Regions from separate parts of the Glutamicibacter protophormiae genome, predicted to be linked through region 2. Evidence: riboswitches for the same ligand, from Rfam matches in the RefSeq annotation. Region 2 holds a riboswitch; each other region holds the start of a gene.

Region 1 (7,446 bases), 1.3 Mb from region 2:
TTGGCGAATGGCTGAACGTCGGCGGCCGCCTTGTAGCTGACGGTGCCGTCCTTGCCGTACAGTAGGTCGGCGCGCAGGCCGCCGGCGTTCATGAACGCGATCTGCGCCTTGGCGCCGGCGAAGTCCTCATTCGAGGTGGCCCACAAGTGGATGTCCGCCACGGTATTGCCCAGCGTGGACTCCACGCCGCGATCCGATCCCGGTTCCTTGCCGCCGCGCAGGATGTCGGCTGAGATCTGACCGATCTTCTGGTTACCGACCTTCTCGGATTCCGTGATTGCGGTATCGACGATCTGCGTGACGGATTTGTTCGGGGTATAAACCCATTCGCCGGCATCGTCCTTGATGGCCAGCGGCAAGAGCTCGGTCGAGGAGCTGGCCACTTCACCGCTAGCCTCGTCGACCTCAAGTGAGATCTTGCCCAGGGTGGTGCCATACTGGTCCGCCTGGACGACCGGTCGTTCGGTACCCGTGGGACCTGCGATTTCGCAGTTGTACGGCTGGTGGGTATGCCCGGAAACAATGGCGTCCACCTGCTCGCTGGCACCGCGCACCAGCTCGCCGTAGGTGGTTTTCTCTGCGGCGATAGTGCCGCATGAGGTGTTTTCCGAGCCGTTGTGGGACAGCACGACAATGACTGATGCTTCGTCGTTGGTCGTATCGCCGTCGGAAAGCTGCTTGGCTACGCGGTTGACCGCTTCGAGCTCGTTGCCGAACGTAAGGTCTTTGATGCCCGTGGGGGTGACCAGCGACGGGACGTCCGCGGTGACCGTGCCGATGAAGCCGACGTTGACGCCGTTGACCTCGCGAATTGCATATTCCTTCAAAGCAGGCTCGCCGGTGGCCTTGTCATAGACATTGGCACCCAGGGCGAAGTCTGCGCCGTCTTGGCCGGAGGCCTTGGCATAGCTCTGGATGACTCGGCCTTTCAGGTCCTTGAAACCGCGGTCGAACTCGTGGTTGCCCACGGTTGACACGTCGAGACCGCCGGCGCCCAATGCTTCGATGGTTGGCGCGTCCTTCTGCGAGGCCGAAGCGAAGGTCGAAGCGCCGATGTTGTCGCCGGCCGACACAAAGAGCGTGTTCGGGTTCGCGGCCCTCAGCGTATCGACTGCGCCAGCCAAGATTGCCGCACCTGCGGAATCTCGATCTTGGGCAATGCGGCCGTGGAAGTCGTTGATGTCCAAGATATCCAGGGTGAATGTCCCCGGGGCGGCTGGTTCTGCTGCCGGGGCGGCCTGCGCGGCAACGCATCCGGAGGCAATCAAAACTGCAGTAGCCATGGAAGTCAGCGTTAAGTTTTTGATCTGCCTGAACGCAGGCATAGATCCTCCTCAGAGTTAAGCGTGTGACCTCTCTCATGTTTATCCCATGAAGATGAACCTGTCGATGCTTGAACGTAAATTTCACGTATAAAACAGATCTTTGTGGCATCGAGCGACGCCGTACCGGTAGTTGGCGTCGCTTAAAGCGCCGCATGCCCTGCCGGTGGGCAGGGCATGCGATGGGTGAACTTTAGTCCTTTTAGCGTTGGCGCTTGCGGCGTGGATCGCCAGCGGTTGCGGAGGACGAACCGACGATATCGCCGAGAAGCAGCATGGCCGCCGCAATGAACATCAGGGTTGAGGCGACCCAGCAGGTAGTTGCCATTGAGCGCTGGGAGTTGTCCAGCGCGAACACGAAAATGCAGACGCTGGCTAGCAGCAGTACTACGCCGAGCAACCGTGACTTCATTGTGCACCTTTGAACTGTCGATTTTCGCTAAATCATCGCGAAAACAATTCGCTATCAGCTGGAATAACATCAATCATGCCATAACTCCAGCTGTTTGAACATACGTCCAAGGTGGTAATTTACTGTGAAACGCTCAGTCTGAGGGTTGAGAGTAGCGGCCGGTAGGGGTTGCCTAGACGCAGGAAGCCAAGATCTTCTTGATAGCGTCGTGTTCCGCTTGGGTCATCCAAGCGCCGTACTTGGCCTTGACCTGGGTCTGCCGTGATACATATTCACAGCGGAAGTCCTTGTTTGGCGGTAGCCAAGTTGCCGCATCCTTGTCGCCCTTGGAAGCATTGGTGGGACCATCGGAAGCCAGCAGGTTTAGCGGGTCGTTGGCGAATTGGAGGCGCTCGTCTTTGCTCCATTTTTGGGCGCCCTTCTGCCAGGCATCCGACAGCGCAACGATGTGGTCGATCTGCACGGCCGAGCTCGTGGTCTGGCCTCGCTCGAAATTGATCGTCTTGCCGGTGTAAGGATCATCAAATGTTCCGCTCAGCACCACGCATTCGACCCGGGCCGGCTTGTACTCGACATTTTCCAGATCGCGAGCGAGGATATCGTTGCGTGCATCGCAGCCGTTGTTGTCGGTATCCTTCCATCCATTGCTGAACTGCTCGCGGGAATAGCCGGTTTTCGGGGCGCGGCCCTTGATTGCGATATCCTCCAACTGTTCCAGCGATTCGGAGTACTCCGCCTTCTGATCGGCGGACGGAGCCGCCGCCTGGGCACCATTCGTCCCGCTGAAATCCGTGGAAGTCAGTGCGGAGCATGAAGCCAGGCCCAGGGTGGACGCAATAAGGACAACGGATAGTGTGCGGCGCGGCAATCGCATGCGGTGGTACTTCTCCTTGACTAAGCGACAGGGACGGAATCCTCGGTCCCAGCAATCGACCTTATGCTCCAACACCGACGAAATCATGCTTCCTGTTTGGTGTCTGCTTGTGATTCTCTTCTCGGCGGCGGGTCGGCTGCGTTGGGAAAGTTATCAATTTGTCGCCGTAATCCAGTGTGACAAGTATTGTTTTCCTTCGATGGGCGAAATACGGTCGACATAATGCTGTATTTGAACGATTATTGGGATTTTCCTGTGAAGAAGATTTTGTTCCCGTTGCTCACCGGCGTGCTTCTGCTCAGCGCCTGTACGACGCCCGTATCCAAGCTTGAAACCGATGAACAGCAAGGTGGAGGAAACGGAACAGCATGGGATGCCGAGCAACAAGACCACGATGAAGATCCGTACGCGAAGTACTACCAAGAAGGCATTCCGATATTCTCGGAGCTGCAAACGCAGGTTCTGCGACCTGCGCCGATCTTCGGGGATCCGGATTCTCGTGAGAACGCCGATGAACTGCTGATGGGAACGGCCGGTTTCTTCCGCGTAACGACCTACACGGATGAAAACGGCCAGCCAGTATCTGTCAACGAATCGATGTCCATGGGCGCTGACGCGCAAGATGCGGGAACCTACGTTGTGGAATTCGGGTGTTGGGGAGTCGGACTCGCAACTTTGCAGGTATTTCTCGACAGCGAGGCTATGGATCCGGATGTCTTGCCTTCAAACGAGATCCCGTTGAACTGCGGTATCCCCGCGAAAACAACTGAAGGTGTGTTTGAAATTGACCGGGCCGCCCAGGGCTACACCATTTTAGTTTCTGGAGAACCTGAAACGGTCGGCTCTTTCGAGGTCAATCTGTACCGGAGAAATGACGGGTGACTGGATGAGGAAGATGATGCCTCTACTCGGTGCCGCGGTTCTGGCGCTCACGTCCTGCACGACTCCGGTCTCCGAATTGAGCCCGGTAGATCGCGAATTTTCCAACCTGGGATCGGACAACATTCAATACCGGCAGCCCATCGCGGAGCTGTCGTCGGAGGAGAAGCTCGAACAACAAGAGGCCGCGATGACCTTTCCCCCGCTGATGTATCTTGCAGTAGTCGGGTTGCATTCAACGGCCGGGAGCGAAGAAAGCATGGGTTTCTGGCAAGGAGAACTCGACCAACGTGGATATCACGGGCTGGTTGCCTGGGCCGCGGCGGGATTCAAGTACCAACAGGGCGGAACCCTGGCCCCGGACACAACATCTGTTGAGGTGGACTTGCCCGGGCCGTATTTGATCAAATATGCCTGCACCGGAACGGGCCAGGTCGACCTGACTGTCCGGGACGGGGCAACGACATTGCTGGAGCATTCCCACACGTGCACGAAACCCCACAACGTGGCCGAGTTCGAGATCGACCGGAAGCTAATCCAGAGCATGGTCATCGAGCAGGTTCCGCAACCTGAAACCCGAGCTAGCTACGAATACCAAGTGATCCAGTAGCATCCCGAAACTCCCGGAAGAGACTTGTGTTGGGTCGTCCGAGACGGCCTGTGGTACTAATGGGACATAGTGACACGGGGTGCCGCCGAGCGGCTGAGATAAAACCCGTCGAACCTGATCCAGTTAGCACTGGCGAAGGGAATGTCCTGGATACCTCGATGCCACGCATCCATCCCGGGGTCCCGTTCGCCTTGACACATCTTCAAGGAGTTCGAGCACCATGAACGCACGCACAGCAATCGACGCCGCAACGTCGGCAAACTCTTCCCTTCCTCTCAAGGACCAGCTGGTGCTGGTCACCGGCGGAGCGCGCGGACTGGGCGCCGCCATCAGCACCGCTTTTCTGAAGGCCGGGGCGCAGGTCGTGATCAATTACAACAGCTCCTTCCAGGCGGCCGAGGAACTGGCCGATGCCTTCCCCGGGCAGGCGCTGGTCTTGCAGGCCGACGTGCGCGACGCCGACGCGTTGAAGGCGCTGGTTGCCGCGGCGACCGAGCATTTCGGACGACCAGTCACCACCCTGGTCAACAACGCCCTGGTTGACTTCTCCTTCAACGGGGATGCCCGCTCCAAGGCGGACGAGCTGTCCGCCGAAGAACTCACCGCCCAGTTCACCGGCTCCGTGCTCGCACCCGTCGGTGCAATCCAGGCGGCGCTGCCGGGCATGCGCCAGGCCGGCTTCGGGCGCATCATCAACATCGGCACCAACCTGTTCCAGCACCCCGTGGTCCCGTACCACGACTACACCGCCGCCAAGGCGGCGCTGCTGTCGCTGACCCGCACCTTCGCCGACGACCTGGGCCCGGAGGGAATCAACGTCAACATGGTTTCCGGCGGCCTGCTGCGCACCACCGATGCCTCGGCGGCCACCCCGGCGGAGGTCTTCGACCTGATCGCCTCCGGCACCCCGCTGCGCCGGGTGACCTCCCCGGCCGAGCTCGCCGACGCGGTGCTGTTCTTCGCCTCGCCGCTTTCGCGCGGGGTGACCGGGCAGAACCTGATCGTCGACGGCGGACTGGTCAAGGGATGAGCCAGCCGGTGAAGCAGGCCCGTTTCAACCTGTTCATCTACGGCGCCGGACACCACCAGGCGGCCTGGCGTGCGCCGGACTCCCCGGCGGAGCGGCTGGGCGAGACTGCGTACTACGTCGAATTGGCGCAGGTGGCCGAACGGGGCCTGCTGGACGCGGTGTTCCTGGCCGACGGCCAGGCCGTTGCCCCGGAGGCCGCGGCGGCAGGTCCTACCTGGTTCTTCGAACCGTTTACGCTGCTGTCCGCGCTGAGCCAGCACACCAGCCGGATCGGCCTGGTCTGCACGGTGTCCTCCAGCTTCTACACCCCGTTCCATGCCGCCCGCATGCTGGCCAGCCTGGACCGGCTTTCCGGCGGCCGGGCCGGGGCCAATGTGGTCACCAGCATGTGGGACGCCGAGGCCCAGAACCACGGGCGCGAAACCCTGGGCGACCATGCCTACCGCTATGGCCGCGCGGATGAGTTCATCACGGTGCTGCGCCAGCTGTTCGGCTCCCACCCCGCTGCCGCGGTGCAGGCCGACCGCGAGGGGGTATTCACCGACCCGAATCAGCTCTCGCGCATTGACCATGCGGGCGAGCACTTCGGGGTGCGCGGGCCGCTGAACATTCCCGACGGGCCGCAGGGCGCCCCGGTCCTCTTCCAAGCCGGGGCCTCCGCCCAGGGGCGCGAGCTCGCGGCGGCCCATGCCGAGGCGATCTACGCGGTGGCCGCGGACCGGCAGATGGCGCTGGACTACGCGCAGGACGTGCGTTCCCGGGCCGCCGCGGCCGGGCGCGATCCGCAGGCCCTGGCCATCATGCCGGGGCTGGTCGCCTACGTGGGCCGCACCCTGGAGGAGGCCAAGGACAAGCAGCGCCGGCTCAACGACCTGCTGCCCATCGAACAGGCGCTGGCCCAGCTGGCGGTCTTCGTTCAGCAGGACACCCATGCCTGGGAACTGGATGCCCCGGTGCCGCCGTTGCCCTCCGCGGCGGAATTCACCGGCCCAGCCGGACGCTATGCGACGATCCTGCGGCTGATCGAGATCCACCAGCCGACGGTGCGCGAACTACTCGGGCTGCTGGCGGCCGGGGGCGGGCACTGCACCGTGGTGGGTACGCCGGAGATGATCGCGGACGAGATCGAGCTCTGGCTGGATACCGGGGCGGCTGACGGCTTCAACCTGATGCCGCCGAACCTGCCCGACGGCCTGGCCGATTTCGTCGAACTGGTGATCCCGGAGCTGCAGCGGCGCGGGCGGTTCCGCACCGCCTACGAGCACCGCACGCTGCGCGGCCATCTGGGTCTGCCCATGCCGGTCGCCGGGGGAGCGCTGGCCCAAGCCCGCTAGCAGCCGCCGAGATACGCCGACCGCCGTGTCCCTAGATGCTGGTCGCCGAGCCGGAATACAACCGAAGCGCATTGCGTTTCGGTGTATTCCGCCTCGGGCAGGAAACCGCAGGCACGGCGGTCAGCGCATCATCCGTCCTTCGCGCAGCGTCCAATAGGAGGAAATGTGGGTTGAGCGCTTCGACAAATTCCACTGCTCGCAGATGCGGCTGATCGCCTTGACGGTGCTTCGTTCCGCATGCGCCACAACACCCAGGCCACGGCTCGGAACGGTCAGCGTCTGGAACGCATCGGCCAGGACTTCGCTGCGTCCGGCCGGAACACCGTCGCGGGAAAGCCAGCGCAATTCAACCCCTTGAGGATGTTTCACGTCAAACATTCCTTGGTCGTCGGCGATTTCGAGCAACGCCACCCCCTGCGCGTGCTCCGGGAGCGCTTCGAGGATTTTGGAGATGGCGGGGATCCCGGCTTCATCCGCGGCCAGCACATAGTATTCGGCCCCCAGCTGGAGGGAAGTTTTGCTGCGTGCCGGGGAAATGACCAGCGCCGCCCCCGGCTCGACCGTTCCCGCCCAGTGCCCGACCGTTCCGGGGCCGCCGTGGACCACGAAGTCGATGGCCAGTTCGTCGACCACGTGGTCGATCCAGCGGATGGTGTAGGACTTCGAGCGAGGCATCATTTCGCGGGGCAGCCGCTGGCGCAGCTCTCGGAGGTCGTAGGGCGGAACCAGGCCCAGGGCCGGATCTGCCGCATAGACCTTGACGTATTCATCCAGGGCGCCATTGGATCGGTAACTGTCGAGGTTCGGGGCGCTGGCCACGATGCGCACCAGCTGGTCGCTGAGCTTCTGCACCCGGGTCACGGTCAGGACATGCTGGTCGATTTTGTGCCGAGGGGCTTCGACGTGGCTGACCGGCGGGGAGTAGCGGGCCAACGGTTCTTCGTAGGTTTCGGAATACGGCCGCGCCTCCTGCGCCGCGGCGGGT
Region 2 (7,446 bases):
CGCGCCGCTCGGCCATGACCGCGCTGATCATCACGACCTTCGGCGGCCTGGTGATGCTCGCCGGCATCCTGATGCTCGGCGCCAGCGCCGGCAGCTACCAGCTTTCCGAGATCCTCGCGGCCTCCGGGCAGCTGGTCGAGCTCGGCGCCTCCACCGATGTGGCGGTCGCGCTGATCATCGTCGGCGCGCTGTCCAAGTCCGCGCTGGTGCCCTTCCATTTCTGGCTGCCCGGGGCCATGGCCGCGCCCACCCCGGTGTCCGCCTACCTGCACGCCGCGGCGATGGTGAAGGCCGGCGTCTACCTGATTGCGCGCCTGGCCCCCGGATTCGCCGAGACCAGACTGTGGGTGCCGATGACCGTCGGCATCGGCCTGGCCACCATGCTCATCGGCGGGTTCCGGGCGTTGAAGCAGTACGACCTGAAGCTGATCCTGGCCTTCGGTACCGTCTCCCAGCTGGGCTTCATCATCGCGATCTTCGGCCTGGGCACCCCTGACGCCGCCTTCGCGGCGCTGGCGCTGACCCTGGCCCACGGCCTGTTCAAGGCCACCTTGTTCCTGTCGGTGGGCATCATCGACCACAACACCGGTACCCGCGATATCCGCAAGCTCACCGGGCTGCGCCGCGCCATGCCGATCCTGACTACCGCCGCGGGCATCGCCGCGGCTTCCATGGCCGGGCTGCCGCTGCTGCTCGGCTTCGTGGCGAAGGAAGCTGTCTACGAGTCGGCGCTGCATCTGGACGCAGCGTGGGGCCCGTTCGCGTTGGCCGCCATGGTGCTGGGCGCCGCGCTGACCATGGCCTACTCGCTGCGTTTCTTCTTCGGCGCGTTCGGCGTGAAGAAGTACAAGGTGGACCCGCTGGTCTGCAAGCCGCCGACGCTGATCTTCCTGACCCCGCTGCTGGTGCTGAGCACCCTGACCATGGTGTTCGGGCTGTTCCCGTACCCGGTGGAGCTGCTGTCCAAGCATTGGTCCGAAGCGCAGGGCGGAGCCCCGGACATGCACCTGGCGGCCTTCGCCGGATTCAACGCGGCCCTGGGCCTGAGCGCGATCTCGGTGGGGCTGGGCCTGTTCTTCTACTGGATCCGCCGCCGCACCGACACCGGCGCACCGCTGCGCCGCATGGTCACCTCCGCCGAGGAGCTGTACCGCATGTCGGTGAACGTGCTGGACATGGCCGCAATCTGGATCACCGGCCGCACCCAGCGCGGTTCGCTGTCCTTCTACCTGGGCGTGATCCTGTCCGTGGTGCTGATCCTGCCGCTGGGCATCGCGCTGGCCGTGGAAACCCCGTGGCCGTCCAACTGGGTGGTCGCGGACCATCCGGCGCAGATCATCATCGGCGCGATCATCATCGCCGGCTGCGTCATCTCGATCGCCGCGCCCAAGCGCTTCATGGCCGTGCTGATGGTCTCGGTCACCGGCTACGGCATGGTGGCGATCTTCGCGCTGCAGGGCGCCCCGGACCTGGCGCTGACCCAGCTGCTGGTGGAGACCATCGTGCTGGTCTCCTTCGTGCTGGCGCTGCGCGCGCTGCCCAAGCGCCTGTGGGTGGGGCTGACCCGCATCAAGTGGGGCCGGGCGCTGCTGGCGATCGCGCTGGCGGTCATGGTCGTATACATCGCGATCGCGATGATGGCCTCCCGCGAACAGGCCCCGATCTCCCTGCAATGGCCGGAGCTGGCCTATTACGAGGGCTTCGGCAAGAACATCGTCAACGTGGCGCTGGTGGACATGCGCGTGTGGGACACCTTCGGTGAAATCACCGTGCTGGCCGCCGCGGCCACCGGCGTGGCCTCGCTGATCTTCGCCGGCCGCGGCTTCGGCCGGCGGGTGCGCGCCCACCAGGTGGCCCCGGGCAGCATCGACTCGGGCTCCGAAGCCATGGGCGCCACGGCGGAGAAGGAAGTGGAGCTGCGCATCGCCCGGCGCTTCGCCGTCAGCTCCAACCAGGACTGGCTGATGGCCGGCAACACGCTGGTGGCCGAGCGCCGCTCCATCATCTTCGAAGTGGTCACCCGCCTGATGTTCCACACGGTGCTGATCATGTCCGTGTACACCCTGCTGGCCGGGCACAACACCCCCGGCGGCGGCTTCGCCGGAGGCCTGATCGCGGGTCTGGCGCTGACCATCCGCTACCTGGCCGGCGGGCGCATCGAGCTGTCCGAGTCAATGCGCATCGCCCCGGGCATGCTGATCGGCGGCGGCATCGCGCTGGCCGGGCTGTCGGGCATCATGCCGCTGTTTGCCGGGGACGAAATTTTCACCACCTACGCGTGGGAGTTCTGGCTGCCGGTCTTCGGCGAGCACAAGTTCGTGACCTCCACGATCTTCGACATCGGCGTGTACCTGGTGGTGCTCGGCCTGGTGCAGGACGTGCTGCGCTCCCTGGGCAGCGAGATCGACCTGCTGTCCGAGGGCCGCAGCCCCATCGAACAACATGACCCAATCCAAGCCTCGCAGACGGGAGTCGGACGATGAGCGTGAACATCACCTTCCTGGTCATCACCGGGGTCCTGCTGGCCACCGGGTTCTATCTGGTGCTCGAACGCACCCTGACCCGCGTGCTGCTGGGCATCATGCTGCTGGGCAACGGGGTGAACCTGCTGATCCTGACCTCCGGCGGGCGCAAGGGCGCCGCGCCGTTGTTCAGGCCGGACCTGCCGGCGGACCAGTACTCCGACCCGCTGCCGCAGGCCCTGATCCTGACCGCCATCGTCATCACCTTCGCGGTAACTGCGTTCCTGCTCGCCATGATCTACCGCTCCTGGACGCTGACGAGTGCCGACGTGCTGGCCGACGACACCGAAGACATCAAGGTGTCGCAGTCCACCGCCTATGACGAGGAAGAGGATTCGCCGGTGGCCGAGGACACGACAGAATTCGTCGATGAAGAAGGCCGACCGATTCGCGAGGGGGAAGAGTGAATTTCCTGGATCTTGCTCCGCTGGCGGTGGTGCTGCCGATCTTCGGAGCCGGCGCGGCCTTCCTGGTCCGCCGCCGCATCAAGCTGCAGCGCCTGATCACCATCGGCATCCTGTGCGTGACCCTGGTGCTGGAGGCCGGCATGCTGGCCGCGGTGTGGGGCGGGGAAAGCTATGCGGTGCACATCGGCGGCTGGCAGTCGCCGTGGGGCATCTCGCTGATGGTCGACGGCTTCAGCGCGTTCATGCTGCTGATTTCCACCGTGGTGTCGCTGGCGGTGCTGTTCTACGCCACCAGCCAGGGCCTGGCCGACGGGGACGAGCCCGGGCCGGTGTCCGTGTTCCACCCGGCCTACCTGATCCTGCTGGCCGGGGTGTCCAACGCCTTCCTGGCCGCCGACCTGTTCAACCTGTATGTCGGGTTCGAGATCCTGCTGACCGCCAGCTACGTGCTGCTGACCCTGGGCGCCACGGCTGAGCGCATCCGCGCCGGCACCACCTACGTGGTGGTTTCCGTGGTTTCCTCGGTGATCTTCCTGATGGGCATCGCGATGACCTACGCGGCCACCGGCACCGTGAACATGGCCGACCTGGCCGTGAAGCTGCCGCAGCTGGACACGGGTCCGCAGCTGATCCTGCACGTGCTGCTGCTGATCGCCTTCGGCATCAAGGCCGCGGTCTTCCCGCTGTCGCTGTGGCTGCCGGACTCCTACCCGACGGCCCCGGCGCCGGTCACCGCGGTGTTCGCCGGCCTGCTGACCAAGGTGGGTGTGTACGCGATCGTGCGCACCGAGACGCTGCTGTTCCCCGGGGGCGCGGTGAACGCCGGGCTGCTGGTGGTCGCGGCGCTGACCATGGTCATCGGAATCCTCGGCGCGATCGCGCAGACCGACTTCAAGCGCATGCTTTCCTTCACGCTGACCAGCCACATCGGCTACCTGATCTTCGGGGTGGCAGTGGGCGGCGAGCTGGCCATTGCGGCGACCATCTACTACGTGGGCCACCACATCATCGTGCAGACCTCGCTGTTCATGGTGGCGGGGCTGATCGAGCGCCGGGCCGGCAGCGCGAACGTGACCCGGCTGGGCTCGCTGGCCAAGCTGTCGCCGGCGCTGTCGCTGCTGTTCTTCATCCCGGCCATCAATCTCGGGGGCATCCCGCCGTTCTCCGGCTTCCTGGGCAAGTTCGGGCTGCTGCACGCCGCCGCGCAGGACGCGGACGCGCTGACCTGGGTGGTCATCGGTGCCGGCCTGCTGACCAGCCTGTTGACGCTGCTGGCGATCATCCGCGTGTGGGCGCGCATGTTCTGGCGCCGTGCGGCGGACGCCGAGATCCCCAACCCGGACCTGGTGGACGAGGCCGCGAAGGTGGCCGACCAGACCGCCGCCGGCGGGGCGCAGGCACCGCATCTGGGCCTGAAGCTGGCCCGCGAGCTCGAATCCGCCGCGCTGCCGTGGGGCATGCGCTATGCCACCGGGTCGCTGGTGGTGGCGGGCATCGCGCTGACGGTGTTCGCCGGGCCGATCTTCGAGTTCTGCCAGCGCGTGGCGGCGCAGCTGATCGCCCATGAACCGTACATCAACGCCATCCTGAACTACTGAGCGGAGGGAAAGCATGCCGAACAAGAACCTGGCCCCGCGCGACCAGCGCATCGACGACGCGCTGGACACCGCCGGCGTCCGCCACCGCGCCACGCTCAAGCAGGAATGGCCGTTGCTGCTGTTGCTGGTTTTCGTCTGGGGAGCGCTCTGGCAGGATTTCTCCCCGGGAAACCTGATCTTCGGGGCGATCATCGCCCTGGTCATCGTCAACCTGTTCCCGCTGCCTCCGGTGGTGCTCTCCGGGCGGTTGAACCTCTGGTACTGCGTCAAGCTGTTCGTGTGGTTCCTCGGCCAGGTCATCGCCGCCAGCGTGCACGTGGCCTGGCTGGCAGTGGTGCGGGGCAAGCAGACCCGCAGCTCGGTCATCGCCGTGCCGCTGCGCACCGATTCGGACTTGATCGTGATGACCGTGGGACACGTGCTGACGCTGATACCCGGGTCCTTCGTGCTGGACGTGGACCGCAGCTCCTCGACCCTGTACCTGCACTACATCGACGTCGACTCCGCACGGGAGGTCGAGAAGGCGCGGGAGAACATCCGCGACATCGAACGCCGCCTGATCATGGCGATCGGCAGCCAGGACGAGTACGAAGCCATCAAAAACGAATGCAGTCCCAGGGTGAGAAGGAAGAAGGAGCAGCCATGATCGAAGTTGTCATCTGGATCTGCGGCAGCCTGCTGGCCTTGGGCGGCATCGCCTGCCTGATCCGCGTCGTCAAGGGCCCCTCGATCCTGGACCGGGTGCTGGCGTTGGATGTGATGCTGCTGATTATTTCCGCAGCCCTGTGCCTGGAGATGGCGCTGAACCGGCACACCGACTACCTGTTGTTCGTGGTGGCCGCCTGCACCCTCGGATTCATCGGATCGGTGACCGTCTCGCGCTACGTGTCGGATCAGAGGAATGCGTAATGGAGCTTTTCCTCGACATCCTCGTTGCGGTCCTGCTGATCCTCGGATGCCTGATGTCCCTGATCGCGGGCATCGGCCTGCTGACCTTCCCCGACATGCTCACCCGCATGCACGCGGCCACCAAACCCCAGGTGCTCGGCTTCCTGCTGATCTTCGCCGGGCTGGCCATCCACCTGCGCAACTGGACCATCGTCCCGGTGCTGATCCTGGCGTGGGCCATGCAGCTGCTGACCGCTCCGGTGTCCGCCCACATGATCGGACGTTCGGGCTACCGCACCAAGCACGCGGCCAAGGACACCCTGTTCTCCGACGAGCTGCGCCAAGTTGTGGACAAGGTGAGCTCCGGGTCGGCCACCGGCGCCATTCCGGTCGTCGACAGGCAAGACCCCGGGCCGGACGGAAAATAGCCTTCCCGCAACGAACGGCGGCGGGCCATCACCCCGCTGGGGAATGGCCCGCCGCCGTTGCGCCGGGGGTTCTACTTGGTGAACTTGGCGATGGCCTTGGTGGCGCCGCGATCGGCCAGCACCTGGATGACTGCCGCGACCACGGCTGAGAAGACGGCGAAGGTCAGCGCCTGGCGCATGGAGGCCTCGGCTGCTTCCTCGCTGCCCTTGCGCGGGGCGGTGCTGCCGGTGAAACCCTTCCAGAGCTGGTCGACCAGTTTGCTGCCGACGAAGCCCGCACCCAGGGAAATACCGGTGGCGATGAGCTTTTGTACTGTGTTCATGTGGACCTCACGTTCAACGTTGCGACTTGTCGTTCCGTTGCCAGCTTACCTGCGGTATGGTGGGTGGGCAGCAATTATTCCGACAGGGGAGCGTCAGGCCGTTCGCGGCAAAAGACGCTGAGAGTGCGATAGATCGCAGACCCTCGAACCTGCCCCGGCTAGTACCGGCGAAGGAAGTCGAGCATCTCGGATGCGGACCGGCGTCTGATGGCGCCCTTAATCCGTTCATCCCCCCTCCTGTATCAAGGAGGACATCTTATGAGTACATCCCGCACGACGCAGCGCAGCACCTGGCGCGTAGTCGACATCGTCATCGCCTCGGTGATCGCCGTCGCCTCCGGCGTGGTCTTCTGGGCCTGGTCCGCCAGCTACGGCCTGTTTTCGCTGGCCTTCACCGCCTTCCCGCCCGGCACCGCCCTGCTGACCGGCCTGTGGCTGTTCCCGGCGGTGCTCGGCGCACTGATCATCCGCAAGCCAGGCGCGGCCCTGTTCTGCGAAGTGCTGGCCGCGGTTGTCGAAGCACTGCTGGGCACGCACTGGGGCATGCCGGTGCTGATTTCCGGGCTGGTCCAGGGCCTCGGCGCCGAGCTGGTGTTCGCGCTGTTCCGCTACCGCAACTGGAACCTGCCGGTGGCGCTGCTGGCGGGTCTGGGATCGGGCCTGTTCGCCGGCCTCAGCGAAGCCTACGTGGTGGGCAGCGTGGCCGAATACACCGAGGCCATGAAGCTGTTCCACGTGGGTGCCACCGCCTTCTCCGGCCTGGTGGTCGCCGGCCTGCTGTCCTGGTGGATCACCCGGGCACTGGCCCGCACCGGCGCGCTGAGCAACCTCGCCAGCCGCCGCGCGCACCTGGAGCCGGCGTTCGCGGTGCGAAAATGAGCGCCGCCGCCAACGGGCGTACGGCCCCGTTGACCCGGCAGGGAGTGCAGATCAGCGCCCGCAGGTTCACCTGGCAGCATGCGGAGCGCGCGCGCCCGGCCATTGCCGGGCTGGACGTGCACATCCCCGCGGGGCAGAAGGTGCTTTTGCTGGGCCCGTCCGGGGCCGGCAAATCCACCCTGCTGCACGCGCTGGCCGGTGTGCTCGAAGTCGATGAGGAGGCCGGCCCGCGCGGCGAGCTGCTGGTTGGCGGGCAGGACGCGTTCGCGCGCTCCTTCCCGGTGGGCCTGATGCAGCAGGATCCCGAAACCCAGGTGGTGCAAAGCCGGGTGGGCGACGACGTCGCCTTCGGCGCCGAGAACCTGGGGGTCGAACCGCAGGAAATCCGCGCGCGGATCCCG
Region 3 (7,446 bases), 1.1 Mb from region 2:
CGCTGGCGGTCACCTGCGATGTCTCCGACGAGCAGTCCGTGGCAGGGCTCTTCGCGGCAGCCCGGGACCTCGGCCCGTTGCAGGTCTTGGTGGCCAACGCCGGCATCGCCGAAACCAAGGGGCCGCTGCACGAACTGGACCGTTCAGCCTGGGATCGGGTGCTGGACATCAACCTCGGAGGCACGGCGTTGAGCATGAAACATGCGCTGCGCTACATGGTTCCGGATGGCGCCGGTTCCATTGTGGCGGTCTCCTCGATCCTCGGGCTGGTCGGCCAGGCGAACTCCGCGGCGTATTCGGCGGCGAAGGCCGGGGTGGCGAACCTGGTGCGCTCGGCGGCCTTGACCTACGCCGCACAGGGGATCCGCGTCAATGCGGTGGCCCCGGGCTATGTGGACACCGAATTGCTCCGGCAGCTGCCGCCGGAAGTGCGCTCGCGGATGACGGCCCGCCAACCGTTGGGAAGGCTCGGCACCCCGCAGGAAGTCGCGAATGTCATCGGGTTCCTCGCCTCGCCGGAGGCAAGCCTGGTGACCGGCGCGGTTTGGGCCGTCGACGGCGGCTACACTGCGCGATAGCCAATAAAAATCCAAGGAGGCGGGAACTGTTGTGGGTTCCCGCCTCCTTGCTTGCGCCATCCAGCCGGCGGCTACAGCGTCATGTCCTCCAGGGTGCGCCCCTTGGTCTCGCGGACCATGAAGGCAACGAAGACCAGGGAGAGCAGGGCGAAGAACGCGTAGATGCCGTAGGCCAGGGCCAGCCCGGCTTCGGCCAGCGCCGGGAAGGTCGTGGAGACCACGAAGTTGGCGATCCACTGGGCGGAAGCGGCCACGCCCAGGGCCAGCGCGCGAATGGAATTCGGGAAGATCTCGCCCAGCAGCACCCACACCGCCGGGCCCCAGGTGGCGCCGAAGCCGATCACGAACAGGTTCGCCGCGACCAGCGCGACCATGCCCCAGGAGCCGGGCAGCGACAGCGCCCCGTCAACGGTCACTGCCTGCGCGAACGCAAGGCTCATCGCGCCCAGCGACAACGTCATGAGCCCGGAGCCGATCATCAGCAGCAGCTTGCGGCCCAGTACATCGATCAGCAGCACGGCCACGATCGTGGCCAACACGTTGATGACCGAGGTGATCAGGGAGATGGTGAAGGAATCGGATTCGGTGAAGCCCACCGACTTCCACAGCGTGGTCGAGTAGTAGAAGATGACGTTGATGCCCACGAACTGCTGGAAGACCGAGAGCAGGATGCCCACCCATACCAGCGGGTGGAACCCGAAGCGGCCCAGCAGGTCCTTGAACTGCTGGCGGCGCTCGACGTGGACCGTGGCGCGGATTTCCTCGATCTTGTCCTCGGTCGGCTTGCCCGGCTCCAGTCCCATGTCGCGCGTCAGGACCGTGGCCGCTTCGACGTAGCGCCCGCGCTCCACCAGGTAGCGCGGGGATTCGGGCAGGCGCAGGGCCATCAGTCCGTAGATGACCGCGGGCACGGCCAGCGACAGGTACATCCAGCGCCAGGCCGCCAGCCCGAACAGGCCCACCGCGTCGGCCGAGCCCATCACGAACACCAGCAGCGCGCTGACCAGGAAGGCCACGAAGATGCCCAGCACGATGGCCATCTGCTGCATGGAGCCCAGTCGACCGCGGTGGCCTGCGGGGGAGATCTCCGCGATGTAGGCCGGGGCGATGACCGATGCGAAGCCCACGCCGATGCCGCCGACGATGCGCCAGATGATCAGGTCGACGGCGCTGAAGCACAGCCCGCAGCCGATGGCGGAGACCAGCAGCAGGCAGGCGGCGATCAGCATGGTGCGCACGCGTCCTACGCGCTCGGAGACCACGCCGGCCACCCAGGCACCCAGGGCTGCGCCGAGCAGCGCGCAGGACACGGTGAAGCCGACGGCCACCGCGTTGAGCGCGAACTCGTGCTCCACGGAGTCCACCGTGCCGTTCACGATCGAGGAGTCGTAGCCGAAGACGAAACCGCCCAACGCCGCCCCGAGGGCGATGAAAATCAGGCGTGCAGAGATCTTTCCGTCAGATGTGGTCGCAGTCATAGTTGCCCATCGTAGCGGAGTAATGGCTCCGCGTCACTTTTTGGAAGGCATCCTTACTATAAGTTTGGCCCGGCGGCTTAAATGGCCGCGGCGGCCGGCTTCCCCGTGGGGATGCCGGCCGCCGCAGCGCTGAAAAAGTGAAAACTAGGCGCTGGTCTGGGACAGGTCGTTCCCGCGCAGCTTCGCCGCGATGCTCATCAGGTGGAAGACCACCAGGGTGGCTATGGTTCCCAGCGCAATGCCGCCCAGCTGGAACTGCCCGAAAGTGATCTCGCTGGTCACCGCGATGGCGATGATCAGGCCGGTTCCCGCGGTCATCAGGTTGATCGGATTGCCGAAGTCCACCTTGGACTCGATCCACAGACGCGCGCCCACGATGCCGATCATGCCGTAGAGCACGATGCCCAGCCCGCCGATCACGCCTTCCGGGATGGTGCCGATCAGCGCACCCACCTTCGGCATGAAGGCCAGGGCCATCGCGGCGATCGCCGCGACCCAGTAGGCGGCCGTGGAGTACACGCGGGAGGCGGCCATGACGCCGATGTTCTCCGCGTAGGTGGTCGTGGCCGAGCCGCCGCCGAATCCCGCCACCATGCTGGCGGCGCCGTCGGCCATCAGCGCGCGGCCATTGAAGGCTGACAGGTCGCGGCCTGTCATCACGCCCACGGTGCGCACATGGCCGATGTTCTCCGCGATCAGCACGAAGACCGCCGGCAGGAACATCAGCGCGGTGTCCAGATGGAAGCTCGGGGTGTTGAAGACGGGCAGGCCGAGCCAGTCGGCATCGGCCAGCCCGGAGAAGTCCACCTGTCCCTGGGCCAGCGCGATCAGGTAGCCGACCACCAGGCCGACTAGGATCGACAACCGTCCCAGCAGCCCCTTGAACAGCACGGTGGCCAGCACCGTGGCGATCACTGTCAGGAAGGTGGTGGCCGGAAAGTCCTGCATCGGCTTGAGTGTGGCGCCGGCCAGATTCAGGCCGATCAGCGCCACGATGGTGCCCATGACCACCGGCGGCATCAGCGCGTGGATCCAGCCGGTGCCGGTCTTCTGCACCACCACGCCCACCAGGAACAGCAGCGCGCCGGTCATCACGATGCCGCCCAGCGCCGCGGACATGTCGTGGGCCTTGGTGGTGGCCACCACCGGGGCGATCAGCGCAAAGGAGGACCCCAGGTAGCTGGGCACCTTGTTCCGGGTGATCAGCAGGAACAGGATGGTCGCCACACCCGTGAAGAGCAGGGTCGTGGTGACCGGGAACCCGGTGATGGTCGGGACCAGGATACTGGAGCCGAACATCGCCAGGATGTGCTGCGTGCCGATGGAGATGGTCTGCGGCCAGTGCAGCCGCTCATCCGGGGCAACGACTTCACCGGGGGTGATCGTCTTGCCGTTGCCGTGAATGCTCCAACTCATGCAGTTCCTCCAGACTCTGCGGCCTTAACGCGTTTTAGGCCGTAGAGAATTCTACGCTCTCGGCATGGGCCTGCGCGAAAAAGGCCAGCTCATGTTCCGAAGACCGCAGGAATGCCTGGCGCATCCGTTCGCGCTGCCCGGCATCGGCCAGCATCCAGGCATCACGCACCATCTCGATGGCCTGCGCGGTGGATGCGTCGAATTCCTCCGAGGCGTAGGTCTGCAGCCAGTCGCCGTAGGGATGCCCCTCGTGGTTGGCCGCGGCCAGGCGCTTGCCGATGTCCTGGTACAGCCAGTAGCGCGGCAGGATCGCGGCGATCAGCTCCGGATAGCTGGTGTTGCACGAGGCCAGGTGGTTCACGTAGTTCAAGGTGGTGGCCGACGGATTCGCCAGCCCCTCCACCAGGCGGCTGCGGTGCAGCTGCAGCTCGCCCTCCAGGATCTCCCCGGCGCCCCTGGCCCAGAAACGCTGGGAATCCAGCTCCGGGGCCAGCGCGCTGGCCTGCGCGAGCACCTGCGCATAGCGCTGCAGGTACAGCGCGTCCTGCGCCAGGTAGTATTCGAACTTCTCGCGCTCCAGGGTGCCGTCGGCCAGCTGCACGATGAATGCCAACTCGTCGATGCCCGAGCGCAGCGGAGCGATGTCCTCCCACCAGGCGGCCATCGGATCCGCGGCACCGAAGAAGTCGACGAAGTGGTGCACCGGGCCGTGCCCGGAGCCCACCTGCAGCTGATCCGCGGCGCCGATGGCGCGGTCCAGGTACCCCTTGGCCTGCTCCAGCGCCGCGGCCCAGTCGCCGGTCGCGGCAAAACGGGTGGCCAGCGCGCTGGACAAGGTGCAGCCGGTGCCGTGGGTGTTCTTGGTGGCATGGCGCCGGGAGGTGAATTCTGCCAGCACCCCGGCGGCGGAGACCAGCGCGTCCGGGCATTGCGCCCCGGACAGGTGCCCGCCCTTGGCCAGCACCAGCACGTCGTGGGCCGCGGCCAGGCGCTGCGCCTGATCCAGGGCGCTCGACCAGTCCTGCGCGGCGGCAACGCCGAGCAGCGCGCCGAGCTCGGCGGTGTTCGGGGTGATGACCGTGGCGCGGGCCAGCAGCGGGTGCAGCGCGGCGGCGTCTTCCAGCAGGGCATCGCCGCTGGTCGCCACCATGACCGGATCCAGCACCACCGGGACGCTGACGGCATCCAGCCAGGCGGCCACCGCGTCGATGATCTCCTGGTTGGCGAGCATGCCGATCTTCACCGCGTCGATGCGTACATCCGCGCTGATCGCTTCGAGCTGCGCGGTGACGAAGTCCGCGCCGATGGCCTGCACGCCGCTGACCCCGAGGGTGTTCTGCGCGGTCAGCGCCGCGATCACTGCCATGCCGTAGCCGCCGTTGGCGGCGATGGTCTTCAGGTCAGCCTGGATGCCGGCGCCGCCGGACGGGTCGGAACCAGCAATGGAAAGGATGTTCACTTCGCCGCCTCCCATGCGGAGACCAGCTGGGCGCTGGCGGTGCGCGGATCAGCGGACTGGCAGACCGGCCGCACCACGGCCAGCCCGGCGCCGCCCCCGGCGCGGATGGCGGCGGCGTCGTCGGCGGTCACCGCTCCGATGGCCACGCACGGCAGCTCGGTCCACCCGGTGCGCTCCGCGAAGCCGTCCAGGCCCAGCGGGGTGGGGTGGTCCTTCTTGGTCGGGGTGGCGCGCACGGCACCCACCCCCAGGTAGTCGATGAACTCGGCATCGCGATTGGCCTGGGCGATCTGCTCCTCGGTGGAGGCGCTCAGCCCGATGATGCCCTCGCCGAGCAGCTGGCGGGCCAGATGCACCGGCACATCCTTCTGCCCGATGTGGATGCCGGTCACCGCGGCCCCCGCGGCGCGCGCGGCCAGGAACACGTCGATGCGGTCGTTGACCAGCAGCTCGGCCTTGCCTTCGGTCAGCTTCGCGGCGGCGAGCGTCAGCTCGAAGAACTCGCGCGCGCTTTCCTCCTTGGCGCGCAGCTGGATCCACTGGATTCCGCCGGCCACGGCTGCTTCGATCACCTCAAGGGTGCTGTGCGGGGTGCAGCTGTCGGTGTTGGCCACCAGGTAGGCTCCGAGTTCACGCATGGGTCGTCTCCTCACAGTTCAGGCTCTCAAGTGCGGCGGGCTCGACGGCCGCCAGGGAATCAAGGAAGGCCACGGCAAAGCTGCCCGGCCCGGAGCTGGCGGCCAGCGCCTTTTCGGCGGCCAGGCCGTAGTATCCGTGGGCCGCCACGGCGGCTTCGAACGGGTCCTCGTGCACCGCGAGCATGCCTGCGCATACCGCGCCCAGGGCGCAGCCGCCGCCGGTGATGCGGGTCAGGCCGATGCCGTTGGTGTGCACCAGCACGGTGCGCTGCGCGTCGATGACAGCATCCGCCTCGCCGGAGATCGCGACCACCGAACCGTATTTCACTGCCAGCTCGCGCCCGGCGGCGATGGCTTCCTGCACGCTGTCCAGCGAGTCCACACCTCGGCCGGAGGATTCCCAGCCGGCCAGCGCCATAATTTCCGAGGCGTTGCCGCGGATCAGCGTGGGGCGCCGGGCAACGATGCGCTGGGCGAATTCGGTGCGCACCGGCAGCGCACCGACGGCCACCGGGTCAAGCACCCAGGGGGTGCCTGCGGCGCTCGCCGACTCGACGGCTTCTTCCATGGCACGCAGCTGTTCGGTGGTGGGCGTGCCCAGATTGACCAGCATGGCCGAGGCGGCCGCGGCGAACGGCCCGGCTTCCCCGGGCAGGTCCGTCATGGCCGGGGCCGCGCCGGAAGCCAGCAGCACGTTGGCGGTGAAATTGGTAACCACGGTGTTCGTCAGGCAGAACACCAAGGGGGATTGTTCCCGGTAATTGCGGGCAACAATAGGCAGAGTCATGCGACATCCCTCCGCTAGCTTGACCTAGTTCAGGTTCAACGGGTCTCATCTCAGTCGGCTTCTCCGACACCCCGTGTCACTGATCCCGAGGGTACGCAGATAACCGCGCGAGGACAAATTCTTAACGAGCCCGGCGCTCCACCAGCGCCTTTATCGTCGCCGCGTCCACCCCCAGCTCCGCTGCCAGTTCCCAGACCCGGTCCACGGCCCGAATGAGGTCCTCGTCCAGCGGCTGCTGCCCGGGCAGCTGGTTGACCACGGTGCCCGCCCGGCGGCGCGAGGAGATCAGGCCTTCGGCCTCCAGTTCCTTGTAGGCGCGGGCCACGGTGCCCGCCGCCACCCCCAGATCGGTGGCCAGCGCACGCACCGTGGGCAGCTTGCTCCCGGCCGCCAGCTCTCCCAGCGATATCAGCGAGGCCACCTGGGCCCGGATCTGTTCGTAGGGCGGAAGCGCCGAGTCCAGGTCCACGGTGATCTGGGCGCTCATCGAAGCCCTGCGTCGCTGGTTTCCGGAAGCATCGAGCCCTGCGGGCGCGGCAGTGCCAGCACCGCCGGGGCGCAGAAGATCAGCAGCCCGAACAGGCCGAATCCTTCGAATAACCCGTATCCCATGAGCGGCATGGCGACGAGTGCTCCGGTGACCACACGCATCGAGCGGAATTCCAGCACCTGCCGATACCAGGTTTCCACCTCGCCTCCCACTTGCCACGGAAGCGCCACGGAACGGACCAGCAGGACGAATCCTGCATGCGCGGCGAGCAGCGCAGCGGCCAGCCCGACGATGATCCACCGGTTCGGTGGGACAAATCCCCACAGCAGCGCCAGCGGAGGAAAGAGCAGGAAGTACAGGCTGGCCGCCATCAGGAGTCCGGCGACAACGTAGGTCCATAGCGGCAGGCGAGCGGCGGGTTTGGGCAATCGCGCCACCGCTCGGGTCCAGAAGGCCATGTACGCCAGGTAGGCGGCGTTGACCAGTAGGTAGAACAGCGCCGCGCCCGCGAGGAGGAGCAGGATGGCGGTGGCGCGCTCGGCGGTTGGCATTTCCTGCGTCTCGGAGCTCGGCAGCATCGGCCATCCGACGGCGACCAGC
Region 4 (7,446 bases), 320 kb from region 2:
GCCCAGCGCAGGGTTCACGGCGCAGAACGGGGTGTCGTCGAAGAAGTTCTCTCCCACGCACAGGTAGCAGTTGATGCACGGGCGGACCTGGTCGAACTTGCCTTCGCGCAGCTTGTTCGGCAGTTCCGGGTCGGCCAGCAGCTGGCGGCCCATGGCGGCGAAGTCCACCTTGTTCTCCGCGATGGCCTTCTCGGAGATCTCCGGGAGCATGCGTCCCACGGCGATGACCGGGATGGAGACGTGCTTTTTGATCTCGGCGGCGTTTTCCAGGTAGGCGCCGACCTTATTGGGCAGCGGGCCGTCGGTGAAGTTGTCGAACGGGTTGCGGCCCCAGCCGGTGACGTGGATGGCGTCCGCGCCGGCGGCCTCGAACATCTTGGAGGCTTCGATGGACTCGGGAAGGCTCAGTGCGCCTTCCTGTCCGTATTCCTCGCCGGAGACGCGCACCAGCAACGCGAGCTTGTCGCCCACGCGCTCCTTGACCGCGGCGATGACCTCGCAGGCCAGGCGGGCGCGGTTTTCCAGCGATCCGCCGTATTCGTCGGTGCGCAGGTTGTCGCGCTGGTTCAGGAAGACACCCAGGATGTAGCCGTGGGCCACGTGGATCTCGAGGGCGTCGGCGCCGCCCTTGGCGACGCGCTCGGCGGCATCGGCCCAGGAAGTGATCAGCCAGTCGATGTCTTCCTTGGTCATCTCGTGATAGCTGATCTTCTTGCCTGCGGTGGCCGCGCCCATCTTGGCCAGCTCTTCGGGGGTGCAGTCGGCCAGCGCACCCATGGAGTAGCTGTAGTCCGGCTGGTTCGGGGCGAAGACCGGGCGGTCGTTGGCGGTGTCGACGCGGGCGACCTTGCCGTGGTGGGTCGACTGGATGCACAGCTTGGAGCCTGCGGCGTGGATGGCGTCGGCCAGCGCCTTGATGCCTGGGATGAACTTGTCATCCGACAGGCCAGGTTCCTTCATCGACGCGGCGCCGTAGGGGAAGGCGATGGCGCAGGCGCCGGTGATGATCAGGCCGGCGCCGCCAGCGGCGCGGGATGCGTAGTGGTCGATTTCGGACTGCTCGATCTCGCCGCCTTCGGACACGTTCATGTCCATGGCTGGCAAAACAATCCTGTTCGGGGTGGTCATCGGACCGATGCGGCCCTCCGACATCAGGTGTGGAAATGTCTTGGTGCTCATGCAAATATCGTACGACTGAATTAATCATGAAAAAGCATGTCAGAACCTGAAATTTGTTTCCGGAAACACGGAATAAATTCGTTGTCCATTGCGTGGAGCCAAGTCAGCCAACGGTTCGCGGAGTTCCCGGAAATCGAGCCCGGTGCATTTCGACCCGCAGAACTCCCGGTTTACCTTTGACTAAGTCAACGATCTTTTGGGGCTTTTATTCATTTTCCATTGACTAAGTCCACATTCTTCCGGTTTTCCGGTCTGTGGCCCAAGCAACCAAGGGCGGCGCAGGCCTCCCGCAGCAGGACCCGCCGGCCGTCTGGAAACTTCCCGCGCGGGACGCCCGCAGCACACCCAAGGCCGGTAGGGTGTACCCATGTTTTTGGAGAACATCGTTTTCGATGCGGCCGAACCGCGGGCCGCCGGCCGGTACTGGCAGGACATGCTGGGCTGCGAGCAGCTCAGCGATAGCGCTGAGGGTTTCGAGACCCGCCTGGGAATTCCCGGCGGACCGGTGCTCGACCTGTGCTTCCCGCAGGTCGAGCCGGGCAGGCGTTCGCGGCAGCGGCTGGTCCCGGGCCTTGTCGCCGGTGCTGGAGCGGAGTCCGGCCCAGCGGCGGACGTCGACCTGCGACGCGACCCGGCGGGTCACCGGTTCACCGTGGCCAGCGGGTGCGCAGGGCAGGCGCCGGAGGGACCGCTGCGGCTGGCAGCGCTCCGGCTGGAATCAAGCGGGCCGCAGCGCGATGCGCACTTCTGGGCGGAGCTGTCGGGGTGGCGGATCGACCAGACTGGCGGACCGGCGGCGCTGCGCCATCCCAGCGGCCGGGGACCGCTTCTGGAATTCGTCCCGGAAGCCGAGGCCAAGCGCGAGACGGAGAAGAACCCCGTGCACCTTGATCTTCGGCTGGACGCCGACGATGATCCGCAGGCTGTCGCAGAGCGGATCGCCGCGGCCGGCGGCCGCGAACTGCACCCGGGATGGGGCCAGCTGCCATGGCGCATCTACCAAGACCCTTCGGGAAACGAGTTCTGCGTTCTCCCGGCAACGGGCACGGTCCATGGCGGCGGCCAATGAGGGGCCCTGAACGCGGCACGGACCGATGCCTTGCCCCGGTCGGCCGCACTGGCTAGGGTCGTCCCAAGGCCGGTGCCGCGCCGGGCCGGCAATGTCATGAAGGGGAACGATGGGCAGCGAAGGGGTTCGCCTGGAACGCGTCGGGGGCACGGACAGCAGGCCGCTGGCCCGGGTGTTCCTGGCGCTTCTGCTGGTGGTCAGCCTGGTCCACTTGGCGTCGCAGCTTGTCGCTCCGGGGAGGATGCTCGGCGAGGCGACGCAGGTTCTGCTGATGCCCATGCTCGGCGGATTCATCCTTGCGTCCACCGCTGCGCCGCGGAGCCGTACCGTCACGCTGGCGCTGGCCGCGGTGTTCTTCTCCTGGCTCGGAGATTCCCTGCCGCGGGTGATCGACGGCGATCCCGGGTTTTTGACGATGGTCGGCTGTTTCATGGTGGCGCAGGTTTTCTACATCCTGCTCCTGCGCCGGTGGTGGCGCGGCTCGGTGCTCCGCCGGCCCCTGGGGCTGGTCCCGTATCTGCTCGTGCTCGCTGCCCTGGTGGTGCTGTGCGGGCCCTCGGCCGGTGCGCTGCTGGTGCCGGTGGTCCTCTACGGCCTCGCATTGGTTTCGATGGCTGTGCTATCGACCGGAACCGGGTTGCGGGGCGGGCTGGGCGGAGCGGTGTTCTTATTCTCCGATGCGCTGATTGCACTGCGCTCGTTCACGGACATCCATATCCCGGCCCAGGACTTCTGGATCATGCTCACCTACATTCTTGGACAGTTTCTACTGGTGAGCGCTATTTTGGACAAGGACAACGCGGCGCCAACGGCCGCGAGGCCGCAAGCCGCCGGGCCGTGATCGGTGCGGGGCCCGTGCCGATCTGACGCCCGCGCCTCGAAGGAATGACCCACTGAGCATGAACCAGCACCACATCGACGGCGTGCAAAAAGTTGCCGGCCAGGGCATCCCCCTGGTGCTGATTCACGGGCACGGGGTGGACCACCGGATCCTCCTGGCGCTGGATGAAGTGCTGGCCGCCACCGGAATTTTCCAGCGCATCTATGTGGATCTTCCCGGAATGGGCCAAACCGCTGGCCTGAAGGGCGCCGGGGGACTTCCCGAAATCGCCGACTGGCTCGAAGCGCTGATCCGCAGGCAATGCGGACAACGTCCCTTCGCGATGGTCGGCAACTCGTTGGGCTCGCTGCTGGCACAGGAGATGGGGGACCGGTTCGGTGAGCAGGTAGCCGGCATCGCCATGCTGGCGCCGCTGGTCTTCCCGCTGCATGCCCAGCGGACCGTGCCGCCGCGGGAAATTCTGCACAGCGACCCGAGCCTGCTGGCAGGGCTTCCGCTGCAGGACGCGGATCATTACGAGAAGATGTCAGTGCTCCAGACCGTGGAGAACTGGCAACGCTTCAGCATCCATGTGCTGCCGGGGATCCGCTCGGTGAACCTGCGCTCGATGGTGAAGCTGTCCAAGCGCTATTTCCTCGATGAACTGCCTGTCGAGCGGGCCGGCACGCTGGACTGTCCGGTGCTGATGCTGTGCGGCCAGCAGGACCATGTCACCGGCTTCGCGGATCCCCGCAAGCTCGCTGCACGGTATCCCTCGGCAGAAATCACGGTCGTTCCATCGGCCGGGCACAACGTGCACCTTGACCAACCCGATATCGTTGCAGGGGAAATGACTCGCTGGAGCAGGGCGGTTCTGGCCTACTCCCGGAAGTGAGTTGTGACAGTCCACCACCCCCGTGCGCGGTTTCAGGGCGCAGATGAGTGGCTACTTGTTACCAATCCGTGCTTCTCGGTGGCATCTCACAAGGAGAAAATTACAAGACAACATGCGGTGTATTCCGCGGCTGGAGAGGAGTTGCAATGACTGAGATGCTCGTTCTTCGCAATTGGACCAGCGTGGAGGAAGTTCCCGAACTCCTGGACGTCTGGCGCAACTCGGCGGAGGGAGGCCGCGACTTCCTCTCGGCGGCAGACGTGGATGCCGTCGCCAACGCGCTCGAAGCGGTGTATTCGCAGCGGGTCTCGGTGCGGATCGCCCAGCTGGGCAAGGACATCGTCGGCTTTGCCGCGTGGAGCGAAACGCGGATCGAACTGCTGTGGGTGCGCCACCACGACCGGCACCAGGGGGTGGGCAGCGCGCTGCTTAAGGACATCCTGACGTTGTGCCCTGCCACCACCATCCAGATCAACGGCCAGAATGCGAATACCCTCACGTTCTTCCTTGACCATGGCTTCGAGATTGAGAAGGCGGCGGAGCAGGCCGATCCGCTGGCCCGGATCCGGCTTCGCCATGTCCACATTTCCGCGTCGGACGTGTCACGATAGATCCATGAGCGAAAACACCCGTGATCTGCGTGAAGTCAAAGTCGAGCGAGTCGAGTCCAAGAAGTACCGGGCAACCAGCGGCGAAACCGGTGCCAGCCTGGAATTCGGCCAGGGCGAAGGGCTGCTGACCCCGGTGGAGCTGCTGCTGGCGGCCATCGCCGGGTGCTCGGCCATCGACGTCGACGTGGCCACCACGCGCCGCAGCGAGCCGGAGAAGTTCGAGGTGGCCGCCAGCGGCTACAAGCTGAGCGAGGAGGGCGCCGGACGCATGGAGGACATCAAGATGTCCTTCGACCTGAAGTTCCCGGACACCGACGAGGGCCGCAAGGCCGCCGGCATGGTCGAGCGCATCGTGAAGCTCTCCCACGACAAGTACTGCACGGTCTCGCGCACCGTCGAGCTGGGGGCCAAGGTCACCAGCGAGATCGCTGACTAGCGAACCTCCCGCCGCGGCGGGAAACCGGCCAGGCGCCGGAGCATAAGAACATAGTCAACACGCCACTGCCCGGTGCAGCGGCTCGTGGTACGGATCCGGGTGGACCGAACCGGACGAGCGCCGCCCGGGCAGTGGCGCGTTCGCGGCCGGGCCGCCGGAGCTCGTGCCCCGGGGCGCGGCGGAAGCCTAACGCTGGGCCAGGACCTGGAAGGTGATGGTGCCTTCGGCATCCACGTTGGCGTCGAGCACCTTGTCGTCCAGGGCGTCGGTGACCAGCTCGTCGAGGAAGACGGGGCTGCCCTCGCCCTGGATCACCTGGTCCGCCGGCTGCGGGCCGTCAACCACGCGCACGGCAAAACGCGCGGTGGGCTGGCCCTCGGCCGCGTCGGCGGGCTGGATGCGAAGCCCCGCCTCGTTCTCCTCCGTCTGGTTGGTGACCAGCGAGGTCACGATCGCATCGGCCTGATCGGTCAGTGTCAGCACTGTGTTCTCCTTCCGGTTGCGGTGCCGCCCGGTTCCGGGCGCCTTCACGCCACACTTCCGCACCCTTCGGGCCCGGGGCAAACAAACTGATGGATCTTTGAGGATTTACCCACCCGGCGCCGTGGAAAGCCCCGTGCATTGCGCGGATCAGGGACCATCGCGCGCGAAGATGACGCGCAAGGACGCGCCGGGCTGGCTTTTGCGCCGCGGGTCGTGCCTATAATCGCTTCAACTCCGCGGGAGCCTGAACCGACCAGGCTGAGAGGGCACCGAGCCGACCGCCACACCTGATGCGGGTCATGCCGCCGTAGGAAGGAAGTGCCGTCGTTGCACGTCGCCATCATCGGGGCCGGAATCATCGGCCTGTCCACCGCCTTCGAACTGCTCTCGCGCGGTAGCGAGGTCACCGTCATCGACCCGGATCCCGGGCAGGGCGCCAGCCGCGCCGCCGCCGGGATGCTCGCCCCGGCCGCCGAAACCACCTGGGGCCAGGGAATCCTGCACGAACTGCTCGGCGCCTCCAACCAGCGCTACCCGCAGTTCGTGGAACGCATCGAACAGGCCACCAGCCTGCGCCCGGACTACCTGCGGAACGCGACCCTCGTGGTGGCCTCCGAACCGGCCGACCGCGATGCCCTGCACGAGCTGGTGCAGCTGCAGACCAATCTGGGATTCGGCGCCGAAGTGCTGCTGCCCAGCGCCGCCCGCCGGCTGGAACCGGCGCTGGCCAGCAACATCGCCGGCGCCGTGCGCTGCGCCGGCGACCACCAGATCGACCCGCGCTCGGTGGTTCGGATCCTGGCCGGGCACCTGGACGCGCACCTGGTCCGCGAACCCGCCGTCGAGCTGCTGCAGCGCGCCGGGGCCACCCGCGCGGTGCGCACCGGCAGCGGCCGGATCATCGAGGCGGACCAGGTGGTGCTCGCCGCGGGCCTGGGCGCCGTTGCCGGGGCGCCGCGGCTGCCGCTGCGCCCGGTGTACGGGGACATCTTCCGGCTGCAGGGCCCCTCCGGACCGCCGCTGCTGCAGCACACCGTGCGCGGGATCGTGCACCGCGACCCGGTGTACCTGGTGCCGCGCGCCGACGGTTCGCTGGTGCTGGGCGCCAGCAGCCGCGAGGACGGCAACGAGGCGGTCAACATCGGGCAGATGCACCGGCTGCTGGACAACGCCCGCCGGCTGGTTCCCGGGATCGTGGACTGCTCGCTGAACGAGGTCATCGCCCGCGCCAGGCCCGGCACCCCCGACGACCGGCCGCTGGTCGGGCGGCTGGACGACGGGCTGGTGCTTTCCACCGGCTACTCCCGCCACGGGGTGCTGCTCACCCCGTTCGGGTCCGCGCTGGCCGCCGACCTGGTCCAGGGGCTGCCGCCGAACGCGGAACACGCCCGGGCCGTGGACCCCGCCCGTTTCACCGACCCCGCACGTTTCACCGACCCACGCCGTGCCGGCGGCCACGCCGCACCGACCCGAATGGAGATGCACCGATGACCATCGACATCACGCTGAATTCAACCCCCGCCACCATCGCGGACGGCTCCACGCTGCGCGAGCTGATCGCCGCGCATCTGGGCCGCGAACTGGACGAGCGCGGCCAGGCCGCGGACGGCGCCAAGCTGGGGCTGGCCGCCGCCGTGAACGGCGCCGTGGTCCCGCGCAGCGCCTGGTCGACACGCGAACTGGCCGCCGGGAACACCGTCGAACTCGTCACCGCCGCCCAGGGAGGCTGAACCATGGACCACGCCACCGCAACCAACGCCGCCGCGGGCCTCACCGAGCTCAGCGCCGCCAACGACGCCTTCGAAGTGGCCGGGCGCAGCTTCGGCTCCCGGCTGATCCTGGGCACCGGCGGGGCCACCTCGCTGAGCACCCTGGAGCAGGCGCTCGTCGTCTCCGGCACGGAGCTGACCACGGTCTCCATCCGGCACTACTCCTCCGGCGGCTCGGCCAGCG

Evidence for each region. A riboswitch is a leader RNA that binds a small molecule or an ion and turns the genes downstream of it on or off. The one in region 2 is predicted to bind thiamine pyrophosphate.
Region 1: another riboswitch for thiamine pyrophosphate. It lies ahead of JQN66_RS01510 (3-oxoacyl-ACP reductase); the one in region 2 lies ahead of JQN66_RS13050 (ECF transporter S component).
Region 3: another riboswitch for thiamine pyrophosphate. It lies ahead of thiM (hydroxyethylthiazole kinase); the one in region 2 lies ahead of JQN66_RS13050 (ECF transporter S component).
Region 4: another riboswitch for thiamine pyrophosphate. It lies ahead of thiO (glycine oxidase ThiO); the one in region 2 lies ahead of JQN66_RS13050 (ECF transporter S component).

What each region holds. Positions count from the first base shown of each region.
Region 1 is NZ_CP069806.1:301,161-308,606, forward strand. Features, by position in the region: gene JQN66_RS01485 (bifunctional metallophosphatase/5'-nucleotidase) at 1-1,283, opposite strand, end outside; gene JQN66_RS01490 (hypothetical protein) at 1,525-1,734, opposite strand; gene JQN66_RS01495 (HNH endonuclease family protein) at 1,907-2,608, opposite strand; gene JQN66_RS01500 (hypothetical protein) at 2,831-3,490, shown strand; gene JQN66_RS01505 (hypothetical protein) at 3,495-4,097, shown strand; TPP riboswitch at 4,163-4,256, shown strand; gene JQN66_RS01510 (3-oxoacyl-ACP reductase) at 4,318-5,127, shown strand; gene JQN66_RS01515 (NtaA/DmoA family FMN-dependent monooxygenase) at 5,124-6,461, shown strand; gene JQN66_RS01520 (siderophore-interacting protein) at 6,582-7,446, opposite strand, start outside.
Region 2 is NZ_CP069806.1:2,786,962-2,794,407, reverse strand. Features, by position in the region: gene JQN66_RS13085 (Na+/H+ antiporter subunit A) at 1-2,483, shown strand, start outside; gene JQN66_RS13080 (Na(+)/H(+) antiporter subunit C) at 2,480-2,929, shown strand; gene JQN66_RS13075 (Na+/H+ antiporter subunit D) at 2,926-4,527, shown strand; gene JQN66_RS13070 (Na+/H+ antiporter subunit E) at 4,541-5,173, shown strand; gene JQN66_RS13065 (MrpF/PhaF family protein) at 5,170-5,436, shown strand; gene mnhG (monovalent cation/H(+) antiporter subunit G) at 5,436-5,843, shown strand; gene JQN66_RS13055 (DUF4235 domain-containing protein) at 5,915-6,166, opposite strand; TPP riboswitch at 6,241-6,359, shown strand; gene JQN66_RS13050 (ECF transporter S component) at 6,425-7,045, shown strand; gene JQN66_RS13045 (ATP-binding cassette domain-containing protein) at 7,042-7,446, shown strand, end outside.
Region 3 is NZ_CP069806.1:52,812-60,257, forward strand. Features, by position in the region: gene chcB2 (cis-4-hydroxycyclohexanecarboxylate dehydrogenase) at 1-578, shown strand, start outside; gene JQN66_RS00280 (sugar porter family MFS transporter) at 650-2,056, opposite strand; gene JQN66_RS00285 (uracil-xanthine permease family protein) at 2,201-3,472, opposite strand; gene thiD (bifunctional hydroxymethylpyrimidine kinase/phosphomethylpyrimidine kinase) at 3,507-4,931, opposite strand; gene thiE (thiamine phosphate synthase) at 4,928-5,569, opposite strand; gene thiM (hydroxyethylthiazole kinase) at 5,562-6,356, opposite strand; TPP riboswitch at 6,346-6,440, opposite strand; gene JQN66_RS00305 (GntR family transcriptional regulator) at 6,478-6,843, opposite strand; gene JQN66_RS00310 (hypothetical protein) at 6,840-7,446, opposite strand, start outside.
Region 4 is NZ_CP069806.1:2,463,067-2,470,512, reverse strand. Features, by position in the region: gene JQN66_RS11465 (oxidoreductase) at 1-1,179, opposite strand, end outside; gene JQN66_RS11460 (VOC family protein) at 1,547-2,248, shown strand; gene JQN66_RS11455 (lysoplasmalogenase family protein) at 2,358-3,089, shown strand; gene JQN66_RS11450 (alpha/beta fold hydrolase) at 3,148-3,963, shown strand; gene JQN66_RS11445 (GNAT family N-acetyltransferase) at 4,110-4,574, shown strand; gene JQN66_RS11440 (OsmC family protein) at 4,579-5,010, shown strand; gene JQN66_RS11435 (Fe-S cluster assembly protein HesB) at 5,197-5,493, opposite strand; TPP riboswitch at 5,720-5,824, shown strand; gene thiO (glycine oxidase ThiO) at 5,812-6,984, shown strand; gene thiS (sulfur carrier protein ThiS) at 6,981-7,223, shown strand; gene JQN66_RS11420 (thiazole synthase) at 7,227-7,446, shown strand, end outside.